Regions from separate parts of the Paenibacillus sp. FSL R7-0272 genome, predicted to be linked through region 3. Evidence: riboswitches for the same ligand, from Rfam matches in the RefSeq annotation. Region 3 holds a riboswitch; each other region holds the start of a gene.
What was found. Region 3 has a riboswitch for cyclic di-AMP ahead of MKY23_RS00140 (3D domain-containing protein). Riboswitches for the same ligand answer to the same signal wherever they lie in the genome.

Region 1: another riboswitch for cyclic di-AMP. It lies ahead of MKY23_RS06750 (hypothetical protein); the one in region 3 lies ahead of MKY23_RS00140 (3D domain-containing protein).
Region 2: another riboswitch for cyclic di-AMP. It lies ahead of MKY23_RS16225 (3D domain-containing protein); the one in region 3 lies ahead of MKY23_RS00140 (3D domain-containing protein).
Region 4: another riboswitch for cyclic di-AMP. It lies ahead of MKY23_RS10140 (C40 family peptidase); the one in region 3 lies ahead of MKY23_RS00140 (3D domain-containing protein).

What each region holds. Positions count from the first base shown of each region.
Region 1 covers NZ_CP150221.1:1,563,804-1,570,003, reverse strand. The annotation lists gene MKY23_RS06755 (HAD family hydrolase) at 319-1,017, opposite strand; gene MKY23_RS06750 (hypothetical protein) at 1,175-1,603, opposite strand; cyclic di-AMP (ydaO/yuaA leader) riboswitch at 1,721-1,896, opposite strand; gene MKY23_RS06745 (glutathione peroxidase) at 2,276-2,755, shown strand; tRNA gene MKY23_RS06740 (tRNA-Leu) at 2,962-3,044, opposite strand; gene MKY23_RS06735 (urease accessory UreF family protein) at 3,492-4,193, shown strand; gene MKY23_RS06730 (Rha family transcriptional regulator) at 4,461-4,664, shown strand; gene MKY23_RS06725 (hypothetical protein) at 4,700-5,326, shown strand; gene MKY23_RS06720 (helix-turn-helix domain-containing protein) at 5,427-5,843, opposite strand; tRNA gene MKY23_RS06715 (tRNA-Leu) at 6,102-6,184, opposite strand; tRNA gene MKY23_RS06710 (tRNA-Lys) at 6,200-6,200, opposite strand, start outside.
Region 2 covers NZ_CP150221.1:3,673,973-3,680,172, forward strand. The annotation lists gene MKY23_RS16195 (DUF4247 domain-containing protein) at 1-602, opposite strand, end outside; gene MKY23_RS16200 (DUF4178 domain-containing protein) at 614-1,120, opposite strand; gene MKY23_RS16205 (DUF350 domain-containing protein) at 1,152-1,553, opposite strand; gene MKY23_RS16210 (PspA/IM30 family protein) at 1,649-2,320, opposite strand; gene MKY23_RS16215 (hypothetical protein) at 2,512-2,847, opposite strand; gene MKY23_RS16220 (polysaccharide deacetylase family protein) at 3,002-3,820, shown strand; gene MKY23_RS16225 (3D domain-containing protein) at 3,952-4,623, opposite strand; cyclic di-AMP (ydaO/yuaA leader) riboswitch at 4,626-4,822, opposite strand; gene MKY23_RS16230 (amino acid ABC transporter ATP-binding protein) at 5,008-5,730, opposite strand; gene MKY23_RS16235 (ABC transporter substrate-binding protein/permease) at 5,717-6,200, opposite strand, start outside.
Region 3 covers NZ_CP150221.1:29,889-36,088, forward strand. The annotation lists gene MKY23_RS00135 (TatD family hydrolase) at 13-780, shown strand; cyclic di-AMP (ydaO/yuaA leader) riboswitch at 1,022-1,275, shown strand; gene MKY23_RS00140 (3D domain-containing protein) at 1,545-2,729, shown strand; gene rnmV (ribonuclease M5) at 2,885-3,430, shown strand; gene rsmA (16S rRNA (adenine(1518)-N(6)/adenine(1519)-N(6))-dimethyltransferase RsmA) at 3,444-4,337, shown strand; gene yabG (sporulation peptidase YabG) at 4,395-5,291, shown strand; gene MKY23_RS00160 (Veg family protein) at 5,490-5,765, shown strand; gene MKY23_RS00165 (small, acid-soluble spore protein, alpha/beta type) at 5,978-6,154, shown strand.
Region 4 covers NZ_CP150221.1:2,266,703-2,272,902, reverse strand. The annotation lists gene MKY23_RS10155 (carbohydrate-binding protein) at 1-241, shown strand, start outside; tRNA gene MKY23_RS10150 (tRNA-Leu) at 434-518, opposite strand; gene pelA (pectate lyase) at 721-1,674, opposite strand; cyclic di-AMP (ydaO/yuaA leader) riboswitch at 2,050-2,181, shown strand; gene MKY23_RS10140 (C40 family peptidase) at 2,187-2,651, shown strand; gene MKY23_RS10135 (hypothetical protein) at 2,776-3,474, shown strand; gene MKY23_RS10130 (carboxymuconolactone decarboxylase family protein) at 3,527-3,856, opposite strand; gene MKY23_RS10125 (hypothetical protein) at 4,037-4,255, opposite strand; gene MKY23_RS10120 (hypothetical protein) at 4,374-4,703, opposite strand; gene MKY23_RS10115 (xanthine phosphoribosyltransferase) at 4,802-5,383, opposite strand; gene MKY23_RS10110 (hypothetical protein) at 5,588-6,200, shown strand, end outside.

The DNA of each region.
Region 1 (6,200 bases), 1.5 Mb from region 3:
ACTCCAATGACAGAATAACCTGGAGAGTAGCGGTTATCCCCAGATTTTTTGGATTCTTTTTCTCAAGTGGAAAATCTGGTGATGCGCGTATGCTTCCGATGTAGCTTTCTTTCAGAAAGCTTTCAGGCAAACGCTTTGCTTTTCCAGTTTTTTTCTGTCCTCTACGTTTATGTGTAAAAAGGAATTCAACTTATATAATTCCGTAATAAAAAAGGCTGATGTGCCACAGTGGGGGGCACATCAGCCTTTTGGTGTCTTTGAGTTGTTAAGCCACTCCAGACACAAAAAATCTGTAATCCGATCTCATCTAGCAGATCATTATATAGATTTGCCTGCATCCACATCCGGTATAAGCAGGGGCAAAAGTTCATCCAGCGATTCAACCGTCCAGTCTGCACGCTCGCCATCCGAAAGCTCTGGCTGGAACCTTCCGTACCCTTGCAAAATACGAATGGTGCGTAAGCCTAAACTACGTGCTGGCATAATATCATTATCAATTCGATCTCCAATCATAACCGCTTCTTCGGGCGCGCATCCAGCTTGCTTCAGAGCAACCGCATACAACTCCGGATCAGGCTTGGACACTCCTTCTTCTGCCGAACAGGCCAGGACATGGACATATTTACGAAGTCCGTAACTCTCCAGCCTTGCTTCAGTCCCAGGGCTCTGATTCGCAATGATGCCAATACGATAGTGATGCGAAAGCTGTTCAAGCACCTTGGTTGCAGAAGGAAACGGTTGCTCCAATTCTTTATGGAATTTCAGCTTGTCCTGAATCTGAATGCGGTGATCTTCATCATGAATATATGTACGTATGGCCACTTTCATGGGCCACTGTTCATAATTACAGTAACAGGTAGCAAACAGTTCTCTTACCGCCTCAATCTTTACTGGATAGCCATAATCATTCGCTTCCCGAACGAACTGCCCAATAATATCATCTACTGGCTCCCATTCGTCCACCAGCGTATCCCCCACATCAAAAAACAACCACTTCAATCCGGCAATATCCGGCACGCTGATTCCTCCTCGTAAGCTACAGGTTATCCCTCGCTTCTATACTACCGTACTGTTTCCATAAAAAAAGAAGACCCACGACAAGCATGAGTCTCCTCAAATTCCGTTAGTCTATACCTGCAATTATAACAGGCGTCTTACCTTGGATCAATGTCAATCACAAGCTGCTCACTTCAGCTTCCGGTTTATTGCAGCTATTAAGAAGGAACCCAACTTCTCCATTCAGTGAATACACAATTTTATCCGCGCCCATTCCACGATAAATCCCTTTAGGATGGCTCTGCTCCGTGATCACACACAAGGACTTCGATGTCCAGGAGCGACAAATTTGAAGATAGCGGCATGTCAAGTTCAGACTGTTCTCAAAAATAAATACATTGCCTACACTGCCTTGCGGCAAAAACCATTTCTCAGCAGCTGCTGTATTCATACGGATGACGTGTTCTACGCCAAGACGGCGAAGTTTGCGCTCCTCATCAGCACTGTTCGTCAGAACGGCAAATGGCATTTTTTTATACATCAGCAATTTCACAAATTTACGTCCTGCTTCATTTGGAGCGGTTACCAAAATCATCTCTTTATCCATTCTTCGTTCCTCCCTTGGCGTGAAAAGACAACAAAAAAGAAGCGTGGGGACCAAGGCCTCCGAAACGCTTCTTAAATAATCCATGACGAAAGCGCCATGAACCAGCGTGCGGTTTGTTGCCTCTCCCTTTAACGCTTACGAGGTTAGCTGACGGATTCGGGCGCGAGAGTCGCCCTATTTCCGGCTTTCACCGAAAAATTCACCCCATGAATGTCCGCTGCTGTCATACAGCCCATTCTGTTGGTTCCCCCGTTTTCCATCCACAATGAATGGAAACTCAGCGATTAAAACATCGTTCGTAAATCTTCATTATAAGACCGATCGATATTATCGTTTGTTTCGTTTTTCAGGTACAATTTAATTAAAATTCAAATTACGCTATGAATCATACACCCCGTGCCATGATCATGTAAAGTGCATACAGATCACCGAATCGCCAGATTTCCGGCAATAACCACCTATAATAACGCTTACAATGAGGTCATACGCTATCCTTCTCTTCCAAGCTATCTAATTCTCAACCGCACAAAAATTGATTCATGTATTTCTCATCCATTTTGGATTCCAGCAGGCGAATGGTTATAACAACGCTAAATCCAAATAAGTTTTGCATTATTTAATTGCTTAAAATATAATAAGTATATTAAGAATAACAGGATGGAGGCGTTCCCCATGTCAGTCTATGATTACAAAGTAAACACCCTTCGCGGACAAGAGATTGAGATGTCCCAATATCGCGGCAAAGTGTTGTTAATCGTGAATACCGCAAGCCAGTGCGGTCTCACCCCTCAATTCAAGGGTTTGCAAGAACTTCAGGATAAATTCCAGGATGCTCCGTTTGAAGTGCTTGGATTCCCAAGCAACCAATTCGCGCAGGAGAAGGGTTCTTCCGATGATATTGCTGAGTTTTGCCAGATGAATTATGGTGTAAGCTTCCCGATGTTTGAGAAAATTGACGTCAATGGTTCCAGCGCTCATCCGCTCTTCCAGCACATTTCTAAAGAAGCACCAGGCTTGCTCGGCTCCAAAGCAATAAAATGGAACTTCACCAAATTCCTTGTCGATCAGGACGGTAAAGTTGTGAAACGATATGCTCCGCAGACTACACCGGACAAAATCGAAGAGGATATTCAGAAGCTGATTAACCAATAAATGTAGACTTTCGAACAAACATATAAACAAAAACAAGCCACCTATAAAGCAAAGAGCCAGACACTGCTCAAGCTTTTGGGCGGCTTTTTTGCGTTCTCTCTTTTAACACATGCCCTCATCCTGAATAATTCGCCCTTGTTTGCTATATGAAAACAAAAAAAGAAGCTCTCCATCACGGAAAGCTTCTCTCGTAAATCTTCATATAATGCGGTCGAGAGGACTCGAACCTCCACGGGCATACGCCCACTACCCCCTCAAGATAGCGTGTCTGCCATTCCACCACGACCGCATGTCGTAAATTATCGGCAACAGAATTGATTATACCGGATTCTTAAACAAATGTAAAGTCCTTATTAATCACTTTATGAATGACATTTTACTACAACCGGCTTTACTCTAAATTGATAACAGTTCTTCTTCCCTTCCTATTCCACACCTCTTGCAAAATTCAGTCATATTTCCTCGAAAATTACATATCATTAATCTGATTCGGCAAAAGGCCAAAGGGACTTTAGACATAAATATATGACACAGATATAATTTATTATGTCATATTATATAACTCTAATTCTGCATAATATTTAATTAAGTTTTTATTTTCTCATAAATCATTGACAAAACACGGATATTTATGTGAATATATATATCATATAATTCGGATTTACACATTAAACTTAAGAAAAGATTATCATATGTAATTAAATATAACACAATAAAGCGCAGGAGGCGAAAGATCGTGAACCGTGGGAATAAGCTACTCGATTATGCGAAACTGCTTGATCCCTCTGTCCAAGTGGGAGGATTCACCCATTTCTTCGGCATGGACACCCACATCAAGGAAGGCACCATTCGGACAGCTGAGGAACTCGAATCATTTATGCGTTGCCAGTTACACCCCAGTCTCGTTCGTCTAGAAGGTATGGCTATCAAGGGGATTTACACCGCAACAGATCATAAGGATACATGGCGAATTGCCCTGATCGACAAACTTGTACATGTACAGCGAACCCCTCCTGAACTTAGAGAGCAAGCAGCAATCATAGGCAAACGTTTAATCAAACTGTCTCGCGCCTTGCATCCTTGGATCGACCTTAGCCCGCTTGAACAAATCTTCGTAAAATACAATTCAGTTGGTTGCCTCCCCACCGTTCACGCCTGGATCAACCACCACCTCGATATCCCCGTCGAAGAGGCGGTTCTCGGTTACTTACATTCAGCCATGAATGCATGCGTATCCGAAGCTTGCAAAGTTATCCCCCTAAATGAAAATGCCACTCGGGAACTGCTGGCTCGCCTGACCGCAGACCTTGAGAATGAATGGACTACTGTGAGCGCCTCCTCACCGGATGCACCCATGCATCCTACGTCCATGTCCATGAAGTCGTTATTCCCCAGCTTCCACATGCTTGGAGCAGGCCTGCACGCTTACAGAGCATAATTCCGCACTCCTCCTCGAAACCTCTTTTTCAGAGCACACCAAAAACACGCCGCAACTCCCCTTGCTGGCGTGTTTTTTTATTTTGTCCAATCAACAAAAAGGCGGACTTACGTCATTTTAATTCAAAAAATACACTTATTTCCGTATTTTTTAATTGTTAGATGACGAATTTACGTATATAATGGAACCAACAGCACGTATTTCTATCTATTTCACACGAAGAATGACCTGCTGAATACTATAAAATCCACTCAGGGGTGAACCCTATTGAACAAGAAGAAGCCAGTCACTCCGTTCGGATGGGCTATCAAACGACGGCTAACCGAACTTCAGGTCGATCAGAAAACCTTTTGCGAACAACATGATATTCCACCCTACCGTCTATCCAACCTTATTCACGGCACACGCAAAGCAACCCGATTCAGACATCAGGTCGCTGACATTTTGAACATACCAGAGGAACTGAGATAAGAACACTTTCATCCATCATAAGGAGGACTTCTCTCATGGGAACTATTACATCCGACCTGGAAAGCCTATCGTTCCAGGCGACCAATCATCAGTTGATCATTATTGATCATCAATGGATGATACGAAGCTGTAACCGGGCCTGGCAGCACGGACTTCATAAACTTTTCATACGCGCAGCCAGCCGCCACAATCATTACCTCCACCTGATGGAAGCATGGGCAGCACAACAAAAAAACCACTATCCAACCAAGTTCGCGAGGTATCTGAGGCATAACGTTATTCCTTTTAACAAAACCCATACATACGATATCTCTGTTATCACACCACACAACGAGGAGAAATGGTTTCGCGTAGAACTTACTCCCTTACAGAACGGACCTACGATAGATACCAACCTTGCTTTGGTCGCTCACACAGATATTACAGAACAGAAGAAGACAGAGCTTCAGCTGCGACAAGCCTTGACTGAAGCGCGCACCCTCCATGGACTGCTACCTATTTGTGCCGTTTGCAAACATATCAAGGATGAATCAGACAAATGGAACAGCGTTGAGTGCTATCTGGAAAAACACACTTCCGCCGAGTTTACACACGACATCTGCCCAGATTGCATCCGCCAGTTGTACCCCAAATACTCCAGTATTCTTGATCAGCATCACTAAACGGATATTTCTACAGAAAAAAAACCTCCCTACTGTCCCGGAAATCATTCCCTTGGGCACAGATGGAGGTTTTTTTATCAACCAGAGACACTTACGCCCCTTACTGCTCTGACTTATTTTCGTCTTCCACTTCAGGTTGGTAGCTATAGTTTCCGGAATCTTTACTCTCTTTGAATTTGCGATAACGAGTGAACTCGATATATTCACTAATAAAAGACTGTTCCACAGTCGATAATTCACTCTCTTGGCAATTCAATTGCCGCAACACGTTAAAAAAATAATCTTCCCGCTTTTCCCGCACAATGGCTTCCTTCGATAAACGCCCAATCATTAACCAGTCCAGACTCACATCAAAAAATGAAGCAATTTCAATGAGTTTATTTGTACTCGGGATTGATTTACCACGTTTCCAGTCACCCAAATTGCCTGTGCTTATCTTCAGCTGTTCACAGAAGGCCTTCTTTGTCATCCCTCTTTCGGCAATCAGGTGCTCAATTCGCTCATAGATTGACTTCATGCAAGAACCGCCTTCCAACCGTAATATCAACTTAAATGCCATATGATTGAATTATAGCACAATATTTCTGAATCCTCAGCCCTTTTATATCCAGGAAAAGCACTGTTCCAGTCATCTGGAGTATCGTCCGATAAATACATCAATCTGATTGGCCCGGTTCGCTGATTAAAGGTTCGTTTTAAACAACAACTTAGCATTCGCGAAAAAATAGAAAAAGACACCCTTAATTCCTTAAGGATGTCCCACTCTAAAATCTGATGCGGTCGAGAGGACTCGAACCTCCACGGGTATACACCCACTACCCCCTCAAGATAGCGTGTCTGCCATTCCACCACGACCGCATATAAAATTGTAAAT
Region 2 (6,200 bases), 2.9 Mb from region 3:
AAACCGCCGCCAGAACCAACACTTGTGTCCTTATCACTGCCACGCCGCGTAATGGAGCCTTTTCGCTCAACGGTAATAGGCGGAGCCAGCTTTTTATCATTGCTCGTTGGAGCCCGATACGATCCCGCACTCGGTTTGTACGTATCCCGTTCCGTGTATCCCCGATAGTTGCCTGAACCGCGTCCACCAAAAGTATCAAACAAATTCCCGATTAACGTTGCCGTTAGATACCCTTGTAAAAAGGAAGAGCTATAGTTCTGACGAACATATTCCTTGGAATCGACTTCGACGAGCGTATCCTCTGGTTTCTTGGGATCTTGTTGCAGATGATAATACTGGTCTTGATACACCAGGAACATCCGCTCTGTATTTTCTGCCGAGATCTGGTCGGGTGTTCGTTGATCGGACAGCTCTTTTGCTACTTCAGGAACTGTGCGATCTGCAGCCCGATACACATAAGACGTGGATTGACCGCTGCCACTTACCGATTCAAGAGGATATGTATCCTGTACGGAAGGAGCTGCACCACACGCAGACAGCAGAGACATCACAAGGCTGAGGACCAGCATTAATTTTAATCCATGTGCCAAGCGTTTTTTCATTGGAACCTCTCCTAGTTCGAACGAATCACTTTGATATCCGCAGGAAGAATGGACTCACCCTCGTAGAGGTTAAACCTTCTATCTTGCCATTCCACACGAAGAAGTTTGTTATCATCCGATTGATACTGCCACACAAGCTGCTCACCAGCCTGACCATAAGGCGTTCTACCCACAGTCTGAACCATACCTCCATATTCTTCCTCCAAATGATACACGTGATCATCCAGTTCAAGAATGGTCGGCACCTCGTCAGGGGCATCAAGTCTCCCATCAATAGGTGTATACAGGGCGTAACGCGTGATCTCACGCTCCTCCACATGTAAATATCGGAATGAACTACCATCCTGGAGCGTTAATACAACTGCGTTACGAGCCCGATTCTGCACCCTGCCAACGACTTCATAAGTGACCAGAGACACTTCACAGATATCCCCAGGAGCAAGCTGAAGCATCGTTTTTTCCACTTTAGGTGGCTCGGGCTTTGTTAGTATTCCTTTAATACGTTTCCATACACTCATGCCAATTACTCCTGTTCCTTATCTTATCGGCTTACAAGCACGCTGCAATAATCAATGCGCCTACAATATGCAAAGCGCCTGAGAACAAGCCATACCCTGTCTTACCTTGCTGTATTCCCGTATCCAGATCCAATGTGGCCCATTTGCGAATCATAAAGTGAACAACACTTTCCAGAATTAATAAAATTACAAATGATACAACAGAAACGAGCAAAGCTTCTCCAAGATGTCCTGCTGTCGAGATGGATGTTGCAAGCACGTAACCTTGCGCAAATAACTTCATTACCATCCGGGTAGTGACCGCCATATTGCCAGCCTTGACTTCAGCAAAATCCTTGTATTTCGTAAAAAGTGAATCTACATACATCAGTACAAACAGCAAAACCGAACCTGAAACCGTCCAGACCAGCATCGCCAAAATGTTCAAATCCATTTACACAGCCTCCACTTATCAACATGATCCGCATTTAAAAGCGAAGGAGAAACGCTGTTCCCCTCCGCTGGTTAACCCTGCTGAACGCCAAGGTGTTAGTTTTTATTTTCGTACTGTTTCATAAGTGCAGCAAGTTCGTCCTCAACAGCCGTATCCTTACCAAGTTTCTCAAATTCCTCGTCAAGTGATTTGCCTTTGGAAGACATTTCGTTGCTTGCTTCAGCCTGAGCTTCCATCTGCATCATTTTCTCTTCCATACGTTTCAAGCCCGCACTCGCCGTATCTGAGCTAAATCCGTTCAGCGCTTTGTTGATTTCGGTTTGTGCTTTGGCTGCGTTATAACGAGCAACCAGCGTTTCGCGCTTGTTTTTCATCTGTGTCAATTGTTTGCGCATCTCATCGAGTTTGCCACGAAGATTGTCTGCGGACGCTTTGTTTTGATCGTAGCTGGCTTTGTATTCCACCATTTTCTCTTCCGCTGCTTTCTTCTCTTCCAAAGCGCGACGAGCAAGGTCCATGTTCTGTGCACGAGCTGCCGTGTGAGCCTGCTCTTCACGTTTCTTCACAAGTGCTTCCTGTTCCTCGAACAATTGCTTGAACTTCTTCTCGATTGCGATTTGTGCGGCTACTGCTTTCTCAGCATCTTCCAGATCCTCTTGCATGTCACGGATATATTGATCCGTCATCTTGATTGGATCTTCAGCTTTGTCGATAATTGCATTGATGTTAGACATTGTCAGGTCACGTAATCTTTTAAAAATAGACATTAGGTTATTCCTCCCAGTGGATTGTGCATTGTATATAAAGATACATACGTTACAATCTGCAACTCGTTTCAATTTTACAAAAAAAAATTAAAACTTGATGACAACCTCTAATATAAGGAGGATTACCTCTGAAGGTTATGCTTATCCAGGCACGTGTCGTTTATCCTATAAGGTGACCGATTACCAAAACATTACTCTGACTTCTTATTCAAATGTTCATCCACAAGTCTCTCTGCAGTCATTACGATCTCGTCGATCTGCACTCGTGTAATGCTGTCAAAATGTATGCCCATAATAACGGTTACCGTAACTTTCAGTTGCAGGGCCGCCTTGCGGGCTAGCCGCTCACATAACTCTTGTTCCTTGTGTCCCGGGATATGTACCGTTGTTCCACTAACCCGATCATGGTCAACATAGAATGTAGCTACAGCCCCGATATGAGCTTTACCACCCGTAACCAGAAATACCTTGTCCTGTCCTGCCTCAAAAACCTCTAAACGAATGGATTTCAAATCATATGTACTCATCGTCTCTCCACCTATCCTTCTCTATATGTTATATATGGTGGAATTATGCCTTTCATGACCTGATGATGCAATGAAACTTCTCACACACGCATAAAAGAAACAGGCAACGGGCATACCATAGAGAACGCAATTTTGGAAAAAGGAGGCCGTTAACATGCGAATACGCCTCGTCATGCTCGCACTCGTTACTATTATATGCTCTGGGGTTTATACAGCTCCTTTAGCCCCTGCGCCTGTGTCTGCTGCTTCATCTGAGGAACCTTCTTCAACCCTCAGTGATACACCGGCGTCTGGGTCAGATGTTAAAGAAGAACAGTTGACTCTAGGTCAACTTCGTCAAAAATACGCGGATACGTTCAAAACCAATGGCCCTTCCACCAAACAAGTTGCGCTGACTTTTGATGATGTACCTGATCCAAGATTTACACCGCAGGTACTTGATGTATTAAAAAAATATAAGGTTCGTGCTACTTTTTTTGTTGTTGGCAGCCGTGCGGAGAAACACCCGGACTTGGTGAAACGGATGGTGAAAGAAGGACATATCGTTGGCAATCACAGCTACAATCATCCTGAATTCAGCAAATTATCAATGACTGCCTTTCGCAAACAAATACTACATACCGGCGATATCATTCACCGCCTGACGGGGTATACGCCCAAAATGATTCGTCCTCCGTATGGGGACATTAACGAAGAACAGTTGAGATGGGCTGCAAAACAGCATTACAGCATCGTGAATTGGAATGTGGATTCTCTCGATTGGAAGGGACTAGACAAGGAAAAGGTAAAACATAATATTCTCACCGCGGTGAAACCTGGTTCCATCGTATTACAACATGCTGGCGGCGGTACAGGTTCGAACCTGAAAGGTACAGTAGAGGCTTTGCCTGAGGTTATTGAGGAATTGCGAAACCGAGGATATGAATTAGTTACATTGGACGAGATGCTTAAACTGCCAAAAGAGAAACAATAATTGAAAGAACAGGGTGTCCCTCTACGTCGTCATGAATTATGCCTATCATGATTACGCAAGAAAGAACACCCTGTTTATTAATGCTCAATTCAACTTATGACCTCACATCCATAAATGAGAGGGTTTAAGCCTTATTTTAAAATGTACAACTCAATATCCTGAAAACCAAACGAACTAACGAACTGTTTGCTTCCAGGGATAAAGATGTCAATACGATTTCCCTTGATCGCGCTACCTGCATCCAAAGCCGTTGCTACGAAAGCCTGTTTCGGCAATCCAGGGTGTGTATGCCCTGTCACTAATACCTTGGTTCCAAAAGGGATAACCTTGGGATCCACTGCGATTGTGCCGAGTTCGAGCGGGTTGCCAAAATAATCAACGGGGCCCCATCCACCATTCTCGGAAGCATCTGCGGAATACGCTGTTGCTTTAACACTAAGCGTTTTGCTATAGTCGAATGTTTTCCCCCAAGCCTGTACCACTTTATTATCTGTATTCACGTCCAGGCTTGCAGCAGTCACCGTTTTTTCCTGCGACTTCGCTTGAACTGGTGCCGCTTCTACTTTGTTTTCGTTACCTGGGATTGTAATTTTCAAACCACCATAGATGTTATAAGGTGAGATGTCTTTATTCGTTTTAATTAATGTGTTCATATCAACGCCGTATTGCTTGGATAAGGTGAAGAAGGTATCCCCTTCTTTGGCCACATGAACGGAATCCGCGTGAGCCGGAACGGCTTGAATGAATAGAATGGATGTCAGTAGTGCGATGGCTGTTTTGGCTAAACGTTTCTTGTTATGCATGGTCTTCCTCCCTCATGATGCCTGCGAAGTTAGTTGTCGGATTCGGATGGAGGAACCCACCCTATAGGCTGTACGTGACATGCTGAAGCATTATGTATTCCTAATTCACCCCAAGCAGCATATTTCTCAAATCATTAACTATGTCTGCATTGTTACGTCCCCCGCACTTCCGCTTCGGAAGTTTCGGCAGTCTTGAATATATCACAAATTTGTAACCTTAAGCTGTAGTAAATGTTTCCATTTGGCGTTTTAATTCATTTTACAGGTAACAGAAAAGTTACTTTTTCAGCTCTACCTTTTCTGCAAACAACAAAAAAGCGTCACCGGATCTTTCGATCCGATAACGCCGTTATTCATTTGATTCTATATACGGAATGGCATGAATTAAAGTACTTTTGCAAGAAAGTCTCGCGTACGCGGATGTTTTGGCGCACCAAACACTTCATCCGGGGTACCTTCCTCAACGATGACGCCGCCGTCCATGAACAGAATGCGGTCTCCCACCTCACGCGCAAAACCCATCTCATGCGTTACAATGACCATCGTCATTCCGCCTTCAGCAAGCCGTTTCATGACTTCCAATACCTCTCCGACCATCTCCGGATCAAGGGCCGATGTTGGCTCGTCAAACAGCATCACATGCGGCTGCATCGCGAGTGCTCTTGCAATGGCAATCCGTTGCTTTTGACCACCGGACAGCTGGTTAGGATATACATCTTTTTTGTCCGCCAAACCGACTGTCTTCAGGAGATCCTCGGCAATTTTGTTAGCCTCATCCGTGGATTGTTTCTTCACCTTGATTGGAGCAATCGTAATATTTTGCTGAACCGTTTTATGAGGGAACAGATTAAAATGCTGGAACACCATGCCCATCTTCTCACGTGTAGCATTAATGTTATGCTTCGGATCGGTTATCGAAACACCTTCGAAATCGATCTGTCCCGATGATGGCTGTTCCAACAGGTTCAGACAACGCAGAAATGTACTTTTACCCGAACCGGAAGGACCAATAACTACAACAACCTCACCTTTGCCGATCGTTACGTCGATGCCTTTCAGGACATCATTTTTACCATATGATTTGTGTAATTGCCTAACGTCTATCACTTGCACCCAACTTCCTTTCCAATCGTCCGAGCAGCTTGGACAGAATAAATGTCATCACAAAGTAAATGGCTGCCGCAATAATGAACGGGTTCAGACCCTGGAATGTGAGATTTTTGACTACACTTGCTTGATACATAATATCCACCATACCGATGACCGAAATAATGGATGATTCTTTAATGATCGTTACGAACTCGTTACCGATGGCTGGCAAAACGGCCTTGAAGGCCTGTGGCAGAATAATGTAACGCATCGCTGCGCCTCTGCCCATACCTAATGAACGGGCTGCTTCCAGTTGACCACGATCAACGCCTTGAATACCGGCACGGAAAATCTCGGCGAGATACGCACCGCTGTTAATGGAAAGCGTCATAATCCCTGCTTGAAGTGCTGAGAAGTTAATGCCAAAAGTTAGCGACACCCCGTAATAGATAATCATAAGTTGTACCAGCATTGGCGTCCCGCGGATC
Region 3 (6,200 bases):
GAACGAGAAAGCATGTTATTCGACACACATACTCATCTGGATGCACCACAATTCGACGAAGACCGAGAGGACATGATTAAACGGGCAGTTCAGGCCGGAGTTACTCGCATGATTAATATCGGCTTTAATCGGGAGACGATTCCAACGACAATGAAACTGACCGAAACGTATGATTTTATCCACGCAGCTGTAGGCTGGCACCCGGTGGATGCCATTACGATGCAAGAGGGAGATCTCGAATGGATTGCATCATTGTGCAAACATGAGAAAGTGGTAGCAATTGGCGAAATCGGTCTAGACTATCATTGGGACACTTCCCCTAAGGAGGTACAGCACCGCGTATTACGACAACAAATTGCATTGGCACGTGAATTGAGTATGCCTATTGTCATCCATAATCGGGATGCTCATGAGGATATTGTGCGTATTTTACGTGAGGAGAAGGCTGGTGAGGTTGGAGGTGTGATGCATTCTTTCTCCGGTAGCTGGGAAACGGCGAAAATGTGTCTGGATTTAGGGTTCCATCTGTCCTTCGGAGGACCGGTCACTTTCAAAAATGCCAAGCAACCGAAAGAGGTGCTCGCCAAGGTTCCGATGGATCGATTTTTCTTAGAAACGGACTCCCCGTATCTTACACCTCATCCTTATCGTGGAAAACGAAATGAGACAGCGCATGTACGTCTGGTTGCTGAAGCAGCTGCGGAAATTAAAGGCATTTCGGTAGAGGAAATTGCTGCAATTACCACCAAAAATGCCATGGAACGATTTGGGATTCAATAAGAAAACGAGTAAATCGGGTGAAAAAGGGAGATAGAGAGAGGTAATTTGCTCTTTGTTTCGAATAATTGCAGAATATTACAATATTTTAACCAAATATTTAGAAAAACGTACTTGATCCGCGCTTTACAACATGCATCAAAACAGGATATCATCTTTTCAGTGAATTGTTGCGCGGAAAATTGGACAGATGTTCGGGGGATGAACAAAGGGACACTTTCCGATGAGACAACATTACTTTCATGAATCAATCTCGCTGAGTCTCCGTTAACGGAGAGCGGGGGAACCAATAGGGCTTAAACATCGGTGATTCTAGCCGGTGCGCATCGTTCGCTGACCCAAAAGCAGCGGAATGTTCTGCGAAGCCGTATTTGATTTCTTCTTTGGGTCTCGGGGTGAATTCAAGGGCGTCCGCCATGAGCGGGTGACCTAAGATAGGGCGGCTCTCTTTCGCCCGAACCCGACAGCTAACCTCGCAAGCGGAAAAAGAGAGGCAACCTCGTGCATGAATTTCCGATATTCAAAATCATTCGGAAGCCACGAAAGGGTCTCTTACACTCTTTCTTTGGCTTTTTTTGTTTTGAATAAAAGAAATATTGTCATCATACGGTATGTATTCAGGAGGATGACATCATGTTGCGAAGAGGGGTTCATGGTGCAGAACCGGTCATTATCTCTGATCTGTGTTCTGTAGAAAAATTGTTATAGTCGCGTCAAAGACATCATGCATTACTTTAGACGGCGAGGCTATGAAGGAGGACGGAGAAGTGGGCATATTCCAACCAGAAGAGACCCATGAGTCACGATCATCCAGTAAGTCTTTCGCGTTGCGGTGGAAGCATGAGAACTTGCGTCAAATGGCATTGATCGCGATATTCTCAATTGCGCTTGCAATCATGATCTTGTTAGTCGTTTACGGTCAGGCCGGGAAGCAGGTTTCACTGGTTATTGACGGCAAAGCTCAAGTGGTAGAGACTCGTACAGGAATGCTTCAGGAAATGCTGGAGGAGCAGTCAATCACAGTCAGCCCTCACGACAAGGTATCCATGCCCATGAATGGGGCGATTACCGACGGAGACCGAATCGTTATTGAGCGGGCCGTTCCAGTTAAAATCACGGCAGACGGAGACACCAAGACTCTTTATACAACCGATTCATCGGTACAGGGTGTAATTCAGCAATCAGGTATTCAAGTTGAAGATCATGATAAAGTGTATCCAGCGCTCGGAACCGCAATTAAAGCGGATATGAAGATTCGTGTAGTGCGTGTAACAAAGCATACAGTGGATGTGAAACAACCGATTGCTTACAAGGTTGTGAAAACGGCAGACCCAAGTTTGTTCCAAGGGGATAACCGTGTTGTAGTGAAAGGCAAGGAAGGCACAATTGTGCAACATATCGAAAAGGTATTTCAAGATGGAGAACTCGTCTCCAAAAAAGTGGTAGGTAAAACGGTCGCCACCAATCGTGTAGATAAAGTGATTGCGGTAGGTACGAAGGCTAAGCCGGTTGTGAAGGAACCTGAGGTTCAATTGGTATCTGCCAAAACTTCAACGACCAAAAAAGCTGTAACAACGAACTCGAAGAAAACATCTGCCTCGGGCAGCAAGGTGATTACGGTCTCCGGGAATTCTTTTAAATACTCTAAAGTTTTGAAAAATGTATCGATGACAGCCTACTCTTCTGAAGAGCCGGGTATTGGTACAAAAACAGCTTCCGGTACTCGTGTAACGGAGGGGCGCACCATTGCAGTTGATCCCAAGGTCATTCCAATCGGCTGGTGGGTATACATTGAGGGCCTCGGCTTCCGTCGTGCGGAAGATACAGGCGGCGCTATTAAAGGCAACAAAATTGACGTTTATTACGACAGTGTGAAGCACGCCCTGAATTTCGGACGTAAAAAAGGCAAAACGGTCTATGTGATTGGTCCAGTTAAGCCGGAAGCGAACTAAAATCGTTTTACTTTGAAATGGGAATGCTATAAAATAGTTGCATGAATGATTCATGCGGAATATGCGGCGGAGGGGTCTGAATTCAGTCTCCTCCGCCGTTTGGCAGAGAAGAGGATATTCCTCTTCTTTTTGCGTTAGAAAGGAAGAAAAGGAACATGATAAAAGAAGTGATTGTTGTGGAGGGTCGTGACGACACGGTAGCGATTCGTCGGGCGGTCGAAGCGGATACGATTGAAACCGGAGGCTCTGCCATTAATCAGCGTATTCTGAAGCGAATTGCACTTGCTCAAGAGAGACGTGGCGTCATTATCCTGACGGATCCGGATCATGCGGGAGAGCGTATCCGTAAAATTATTGCCAATAAGGTTCCTGGTTGCAAACATGCCTTCATACCAGAAGCGGATGCAACGCGTAAAGGAGATATCGGAGTAGAGAATGCTTCACCGGAAGCAATTCGTCATGCACTTGCTCGCGTACACACATCCTATGAGGGCGCACCTAGTCTAATCGATTGGGAGGACCTCATTGAAGCAGGATTGATTATACACCCACAAGCAGCCGCACGACGTATGGAGATGGGTAATCTGCTTGGTATCGGGTATTGTAACGGCAAGCAGTTCCATAAACGGCTGAGTGTATTTCAGATTACAAGAGAAGAGTTCTCCACTGCATTAGCGCAAATCGAACGTGAAGGAATGTGAGCATATGAAGGATATGGAGCAAACCATTGAAATAGCAACACCCAAACGTACCAAAGAAATTATTCAAAAGCATGGATTCTCTTTCAAAAAAAGTCTGGGTCAGAACTTCTTGATCGATCAAAATATTTTGAACAAAATCGTAGGCGCGGCTGATTTGGACGAGTCCAAGGGAGCGCTGGAGATTGGTCCGGGTATCGGAGCACTTACAGAGCGTCTTGCGCGTATAGCGGGTCCTGTTACAGCGGTTGAGATTGACCAACGCCTGTTACCGATTCTTGGAGAAGTGATGGAACCCTACCCTAACGTGCGCGTTCACCATGGAGATGTACTCAAGCTGGATTTGGCAGAACTATTTGCCACGGACTTTGCCTCCGTTGATAAGGTAAGTGTAGTAGCGAACTTGCCCTATTATGTAACGACTCCAATCATGATGAAGCTTTTGGAGGAAAAGTTGCCAGTGGATAGCATTGTGGTCATGATACAGAAGGAAGTAGCTGAACGCATGGCGGCTGCACCAGGTTCCAAAGATTATGGTAGCCTAAGCATTGCCGTGCAGTATTACAGTATGCCAGAACTGGTCTGTGTGGTGCCGCCTACGGTATTTATCCCACAGCCTAATGTAGAGTCGGCGGTAATTAAACTGAAGGTGCGTGAGCACCCACCAGTACAGGTTCCGAACGAAGCACACTATTTCGAGGTAGTACAGGCTTCTTTTGCCCAGCGGAGAAAAACAATCTCCAATAATCTCAAAGCTCGTTTCTTCACCAAGGAGAACAGAGAACAGGCAGACATCCTGTTAGAGCAGGCAGGTATTCAACCTTCACGGCGTGGTGAGACATTGAGTCTACAGGAGTATGCAACTCTTAGCACCGTAATGTGGGAAGCTGGGGTTCGCGGCGAGCTTTAATTTCAATGAACCAATCCGGGTCTCTGCCCATACGATGGGGTAGAGGTGATAATGGTGATGAATATCGGAGACTTGGTCGTTCGGAAGTCATACGGCGGCGATGTGACTTTCCGGGTAGAAGGACTCCAGTCGGACGCTGCGGTCATTAAAGGGACTGAGTTCCGGTTGCTGGCAGACTCCCCGGTGAACGATTTGATACAGGTTCCTTATGAACCACAGAGCGCTAAAACACGCCAGGCACATATTAAAGCTCATCAGACGCTCTCACGCTTGCAGCAGAATCGCATGGAGCAGGCTGAGCGTAATCGGGAAGGCCTGATGCAAGAATGGACTGCACAGCAAGAACCCGCCTATTTTGAAATGCCAGGTAAGGTACTGCATTTGGATGGCGACCCGAATTATCTGAAGAAAAGTATGAATCTGTATGAACAGCTTCGTGTTCCTGCAGAAGGGCAGTATGTACATGAGTCAGCGATGGCTGATACGTTATATCGTCTGCTACCCAAAGTTCGTCCGGATATCGTTGTGATCACGGGTCATGATGGTGTGTTAAAGACACGTCAGCCCTATGACCTCTACAGTCTGGGGAGCTATAAAAATTCACAAAACTTTGTCTCGGCTATTCAGGTTGCAAGGCAATACGAGCGCCATTTGGATGCGCTGACGATTATTGCAGGAGCATGCCAGTCTCACTTTGAAGCACTGCTGCGTGCGGGTGCGAACTTTGCTAGTTCGCCAGGGCGAATTCTCATTCATGCACTTGATCCGGTCTACGTGGCTGCTAAGGCTTCCTTCACGTCTGTTCGTGATACCTTGAACATGAATGATATACTGCATAACACGATTAGCGGCATCCAAGGTGTAGGCGGTGTGGAAACGAAGGGAAGTTACCGGGTAGGATTGCCGGGACTTAATGATCTGTCTACGCTAAAAGTGAATCCATCCGCAGTATGATTTATTCATGTGGCAGTACAATAATGAAGTCATGTGAAGTTCACATTGCGATTCGAAAAAGGCCCTTAAAAGGGCTTTTTTATTTTGCGAAAAAATTCATTGACAACGACTTTTTAGTGCTGATATAATATTTAGCTTTGATTTGACAATGACTGTAAAATACAGTATAATGGACAAGAAAAGAGGTGGACGTCCACAATGGCTAAAAATACGCTGTTGGATATCAAACGCAATCTCGATGCACATATTGGTCAGAAAATCACGCTGCGGGCTAATGGTGGCCGCCGTAAGACGATTGAGCGTACGGGTGTATTGGAAGAAACGTACCCTTCTGTTTTTATTGTAAAGCTTGATGAGGAACAAGAAACCTTCAAGCGAGTATCATACAGCTATGCGGATATACTTACGGAGTCTGTGGAAGTCATGGTCTTTGACCCGGGCAGTGAGACTAGCTCTTACAACATGGAAACGTAAGCATTGGTTTACGGGCGATTCACCTATAGGTGGGTCGCTTTTTTGTATGCAGGAATGACTATGGAATGCAGGCGGCATACTATGTGGACAGGTCCTGGGAAAGCTCTCTGTTAAGACGGGGATGTTAAACCAGGACTTGGGGCTTGGGGATGAACAATCCCGAATTGAAGGGACTCATTGTGTCTTGAATAAGATCTGGAGGAGGATGGTTCATGAGTCGGAGAAGAAGAAGTGTCATGTCGGAGGAACTGAAGTACGAGCTGGCGAAGGATCTGGGCTTCTATGATACCGTTCAGCAGGAAGGCTGGGGCGGAATTAAAGCCAAGGATGCCGGTAACATGGTGAAACGAGCGATTCAAATGGCTGAGCAAGCAGCGCGTAAATCATAATCAGGTTCATCCAGATTGGAGAGCGGGGCAATTCTCAGGAATCACC
Region 4 (6,200 bases), 2.2 Mb from region 3:
AGGCACCAAAAATGTAAAGTTTCGTTACGCTTTGGAAAGTGGTACGCGGACTCTAGATATTTATGTTAATGGCACAAAAGTACTCAGTAATGAGCCCTTTACTCAAACAGGAAGCTGGTCTACTTGGGGCGAAAAAACAATTCAAGTACCTATGAATTCAGGTACGAATACACTCCGAATCGTAACAACAGGTACAGAGGGACCGAACATTGATAACATTACGGTGACAGCAGCATCATAAGTTATCTGATTCTAAACCTTTTTCTTTTTTAGCTGGGCAAAAAGTAGCCAAGCTCCCATATGGAATAGACCTAAGTTGCTCTACTCGTCTATTTTGAGACAATACTGTAATTAAAGACTGTTGATTGTTCTTTATATCATTAGATAGAAAAAGACCCCTTAGGCTATTGCTAAGAGGTCTTTTTCTATCTAATGCGGTCGAGAGGACTCGAACCTCCACGGGGGGTTAGCCCACACGGACCTGAACCGTGCGCGTCTGCCAATTCCGCCACGACCGCATATATTGTGTCTTTCCAATCATTATCGGCGACAAGAAATAATATACCACGCGTAGTTTAACATGTCAACACATCTATTCATCACCAAATAAGTGCGAAACAGATATGTATCCGATTCGCACTTATCAGGCCTGCTTCAAATTAAACTTATATATCCGTAAGTAGTGGACTTATTAGAAAATTCGGTTAAATAAACCATTTTCTACAGCTTGGACGGCCAGTTGCCGTACCATGCATAACCGCCTCTTCTTTCCTTTTCTATATCGCTCAGCTTATATTTCACAACGCCATCACGTCCCACAAAGATCGGTTTGTCCGTACCGAGTTCATAGAAACGTGCCCAAATCGGTGATGCACTGGAATCAGCAATAATTCGGCTATCCCCATTCGCTCTCTCATACCGATATCCTGTAATTTTCACTTTATTAAACCAGGCTTCGGCACCTTTGATAGATGCAGTAATTCTTGAATTAGCCGGTCTCGTTTTCAGAAACTTCACAATGTTTACGCTTTCACCTGCAGTTAATGAAGGCACTTCATAGATTCTGGCTCCCGCAGGTCTAAGTGAACTGGAATCATGCTGTTGTCCCCAAGCCGTTAACTTCCCACCCGATACCACCTGGGTATTCAGGATAGCATCGACTCCTTTGGAAACTGCATTTTTACTACGATTTGCAAGAGAACTGTCGATAAAGGAGAAGTTCCCCTTACGTCCTGCGACTTCATCAAGCATGTACAGCACATTAATCATCGCATCATCATTATAGGTAATATGTTTATGATAGCCGGAACTTTGATAGACTTGAGGCCAACCCCCATTGGAGTACTGCATATTAAGCAAAAAGTTGATGCCCTTGACCGCTGCAGCAGAGTATCGCGGATCATTTGTTTTTTTGAATTCACTTGCTAGCCTTCTGATTTCTGAGTATGTAGCTTTGTTATCGATCGTTGATTTGGCCCATTCACCTGACGTCTGACTGTAATCTTTTCTCCAGCCTCCATCGGGGCGCTGATTCTTTAAGATATCAGACATACTCGCCGTTGTACCGGAAGCATCAGCAGCCGATACGGTCGGTACAGGAAGGATAGCCATTCCCGCTACGGAGAATACCATAGAACACGCCAGTACAAATGTTACTAATTTTTTTGCTTTCACTCGACAACACTCTCCCCATTTACAAATTTGATTACTTATATCACATATATTCCAATGAAAACAATTTAAATACAAATTATGTATTTAATATGGTTATAATATGCAATAAATATATTTTTGTCAATATATGCAACAAACCAAAAAAATTTGTTAAACAGAATGGTTTCCTTTTTAGCTCATAACAATCTTGTTTATTATCCAAGTTCTCTCATATGAAACACAAATGACTTTTTTGTAATCTTTAACTCCCTAATTTCAACAAAATGATAACTAAAATCGATAATTCCGCTAACATTGAGGCTAAATGAACACCTTTAAACAGGTTTGACAATTACGCATTTATGCAATATAGTTTCAAATAGTTACAAAAACTTAATTATTCATTTGCCGAGTTTCAGGATTGAAAACGGGGGAACCATTTTGGGTGAATTATTCTTATACATAGGAAATATAGGGAACCTTCTACCGAACCCTTAGCTAACTCCGTAGGCATCGAAGGGAGAACATTGATTTTGAAAAAACTGATTATTTCCATTTTTGGGGCTGCTGTACTATTTACATCCGGGGCAACAAGCACAGAGGCAAGCACAATTAATACGATGGTTAACAATATGACAGGCATCCCGTACAAATGGGGCGGCACAACCATGGCCGGCTTCGATTGTTCCGGGTTTATGAGATATCTTTTCAACAAATATAGCATTGAGCTCCCTCGCACGTCGCAACAACAAGCGAAAGCCGGAACACCTGTCTCCAAAGCAAGCATTCGTACAGGAGATCTGGTCTTCTTCAACACAACAGGTAGAGGCATCTCACATACAGGAGTATACATCGGTGGAGGTCAATTCGCACATGCCTCCAGCAGCAAAGGTGTCAGCATCACCAAGTTGTCCAATCCGTATTTCAATGATCGTTATGTAACCGCAAGACGGGTGACAGGTCAATTTATGTACAACAAAATGTTGGGTAAACTTTAATGCTACATGTTAAAGAAAGAAGCAGCCACAAAGGTGCTTCTTTTTTATATCCATTTTTTGTCTTCAATTGCTTCCCTCAAATCCTGTAAAATATTTAAGGACATGAAAGGAGAACAGACAAAAAATGAAGAAGATGATGTTCGTTTTAAGTTTTGCTGCTTTAGTATTCACAATCCTAGGTTGCAGTAACGGGAATGCAAACGATTTTCGAGATTTTTCTTGGGGCACCAAGATCGACAAGGTCATTTCAACTGAAAAAAAGAATGGGAACGCTACTTATGAAGAGGACAACTTTTATGAACATGAAAAAAGCATTACATACTCTAATCTAATTGTTCTTGGTAAAAAAGCTGACGCTACATACGTTTTTATTGATCTTTTAGATAATACAAGCCGCCAGGATCTAATGAACGAAAGTAATACATTGCTTAAGGAATTGGAAAATCCAGAAACGACAGAATCAAGGAAAGAAGAAATTTACAAGCTTATGGATCAGAGAATAGAAGAAATGAAAACTGCAGCAAGTTCATATCCATTGGATGACTTCTTACTGCGACAGGCATTTTATCATTTTGACACGTTAAGCAGCCAAGAATCCGATGAAATCCTCGCAGAGCTTACTCAGAAATATGGTGAGCCGAAGATCGAAACCTTTGCTAACTCCCTTATTTATCTTTGGGAAAATGATCGCTCAAACATCGAATATGACACAGGAAGATCCAGAATAATGTATAGTGCAAAATACTCCATCATGGAGCAATTTGCAGATGTAGACAAGTACAACAAGAAATCAAACAGTAAAGAAAGTAATGATGAACTTTAAAAAAAGGTCATACCGCTCTATAAAAGAGCGGTATGACCTTTTGCTTCATCCACTAATGGAGCGCCTTCTGCACCCTCATTGCTCCCTGTGACAGAGCATGTCCGCCGCCCACTGCACCAGCAACAGCTACCGTCTCCATGATCTCCTGATCGGTCGCTCCCTTGGACCGGGCTTCCTCCACATGATAGAACGTGCACACTTCGTTATTAGCAAACAAACCGATACCTAGCGCAATTAACTGCTTGGTTTTGGCGTCAAGCACACCCGGCTGGAAGCACTCTCCCGTAAACTCATGATATGATTTCACCACATCCGGGAGAACGTCGCTTAATGCGCCAATCTGATCCTTATACGCATGAACTTTATCATTCATCAATGTCATGACTTGCAACACACCCTTTCGGCTGTAAATACAGCGAATTGTTCCACTGTACCTATCTTCTCTCGCGTGCGTCGCAAATATGCCTGATCCTGATGGTAATTCCAAACATTTAGTGTAGCAGACATTCTCTTAGAAGGAGCTCCGGTAACGTGAATCCGTTAAGCTAAGCACTCATGTCATTTATTCACTTAAAACACTTTGACGAGGCTCACTGAACAGCTGATAACGGTAAGACCGATCCAGCTTCACAACACGGCGATTTTGCCTGCGAATAAGTACTTGCTCATCATCCCAGGCTACCACGATGCCCGTTACATCATTAGACTCCAGTTCATCCCGCACTACTCTTACCTTCTCCCCTGACAAACGCAGGGCATCCAATTCTGTATCACTAATCATGTCATAACTCCTATACTCAAATTTCTTTACAAAAAGAGACCTAAATGAAAAGTCATTTAGGTCTCACGTGACTGTATTGGACTGTCATGTCATTCGAAAAAAATGTCCCGACTGAGAGTTACCGCTGCGCGTGCTCTTTGCTGTCGTTCTTCTCGAACCAAAAATCAAGCACTTTGGCGGACATCACACGTTCTTCAAGGTACTCTACTTGGTGCGGTGTAAATTGTTCTTTCCAAGAGAAGGACAACTCTTCACACAAGCCTACAATCGTCAGTAATTCTGACCAGGCAACATAGCGTTTGTACCAGAAAAATTGAGGATGTTCAATCATATAGGGATAAAGGTCATCGAATTCCGTATGTTTACAATCCAGGGCACGTTCAAAATGAACTTTCGATTCCGCCAGCTTATCAATAAAGAATTGTTCTGTTGCCGGTTGGTTCCCCATGGTGTTGCCTCCTCTCCCTAACATAACCCCATTATAAAGGAAATCTAAGGCCATGCAAAGTCATACTTCAAAAATTAGGCCCAATTTCCTTCAAAAAGTCACATTTCATTATCGTCGAATTGCACGGTGCCATTATTCAGTGAACGAATGCGTACAAGAGCTTCTACTGGAATCCCTTGTTCACGGATGGTGCGAGCACCAGCCTGGAAGCACTTCTCCACCACAACACCAAATCCCACAAGTTCTGCGCCGGAACGCTCAATAATTTTAATTACGCCGCGGGCGGCATCTCCGTTTGCAATAATGTCATCAATGAACAAAATGCGGTCATTTTCGTGAATGTATTCGCGAGACACCATAATATCCGTTACGATTCCTTTCGTAAAGGATGGTACACGTTCGCAGTAGGCATCAGGATCGGCCAGAAGCGTTTTTTTGCGGCGGGCAAATACCAAAGGTACCCCCAGTTCATGTGCTGCGGCAAAAGCAACCGGAATCCCTGATGATTCCACCGTAATCACCCGAGTAACTCCACTCTCGCGAAAACGAGCAGCAAACTCCCGTCCCATCTCCATCGTTAATGCAGGATCAATCTGATGGTTCAGAAGACCATCCAGTTTCAATACCTGATCCGAGATGACGACACCCTCTTGTAAAATTCGTTGTTTTAATACGTCCATGATTTGACCTCCCAAGCCTATCCTATGAGGTATAAAGTATCATATATCCGGCTACAAGTTCAAGCGAAATCAACCCTAAGTCCACAGAACCTGAACATTCAGAGCCGTTATCCGATCCTGCAGTCATGACTTTCATTGGTCAAGCATAACTTGTACTATGGTACCCGCATGTCCAACAATCCCGGGACCTGAAAGGGGAAACACATGAAACAGGTATTCCGGGTGCTACAGATTGCATTCACATACATCGGAACTGTTGTCGGGGCCGGCTTTGCCACAGGACAGGAAATATTGCAGTTTTTTACCCAATATGGCAAGTGGGCCACAATCACCATCACTTTGTCCACCATGCTCTTTGTCTGGCTCGGAACCAAAATGATGCTTATTGCTCATGATACCCGTTCGCGTTCCTATGAGGATCTTAACAAACATCTGTTTGGTCACAAAGCTGGCAAATGGATCACATGGATTACTCTTATTGTTCTGATCGGTGTAAACAGCGTCATGCTCGCCGGGGCGGGTTCTGTCTTTATGGAACATCTGGGTTTGCACTACCAAACTGGTTTGATCATCACTTTGATCGGTACATATCTTCTTCTGGGACGCGGAATGCAAGCTATTCTGCAAATGAACAGTATTGTGGTGCCCATGATGCTTCTGTTGTCCCTGCTTATGATTTTCAGTACGCTACATCATCCGGGTGTCTTTCGTTTTGTCACACTGACAACAGATAGCAATCCGTTTCAGGTATGGATTTCCCCATTACTTTACACCGCATTTAACCTTGCGCTCGCTCAAGCGGTACTTGTACCTGTAG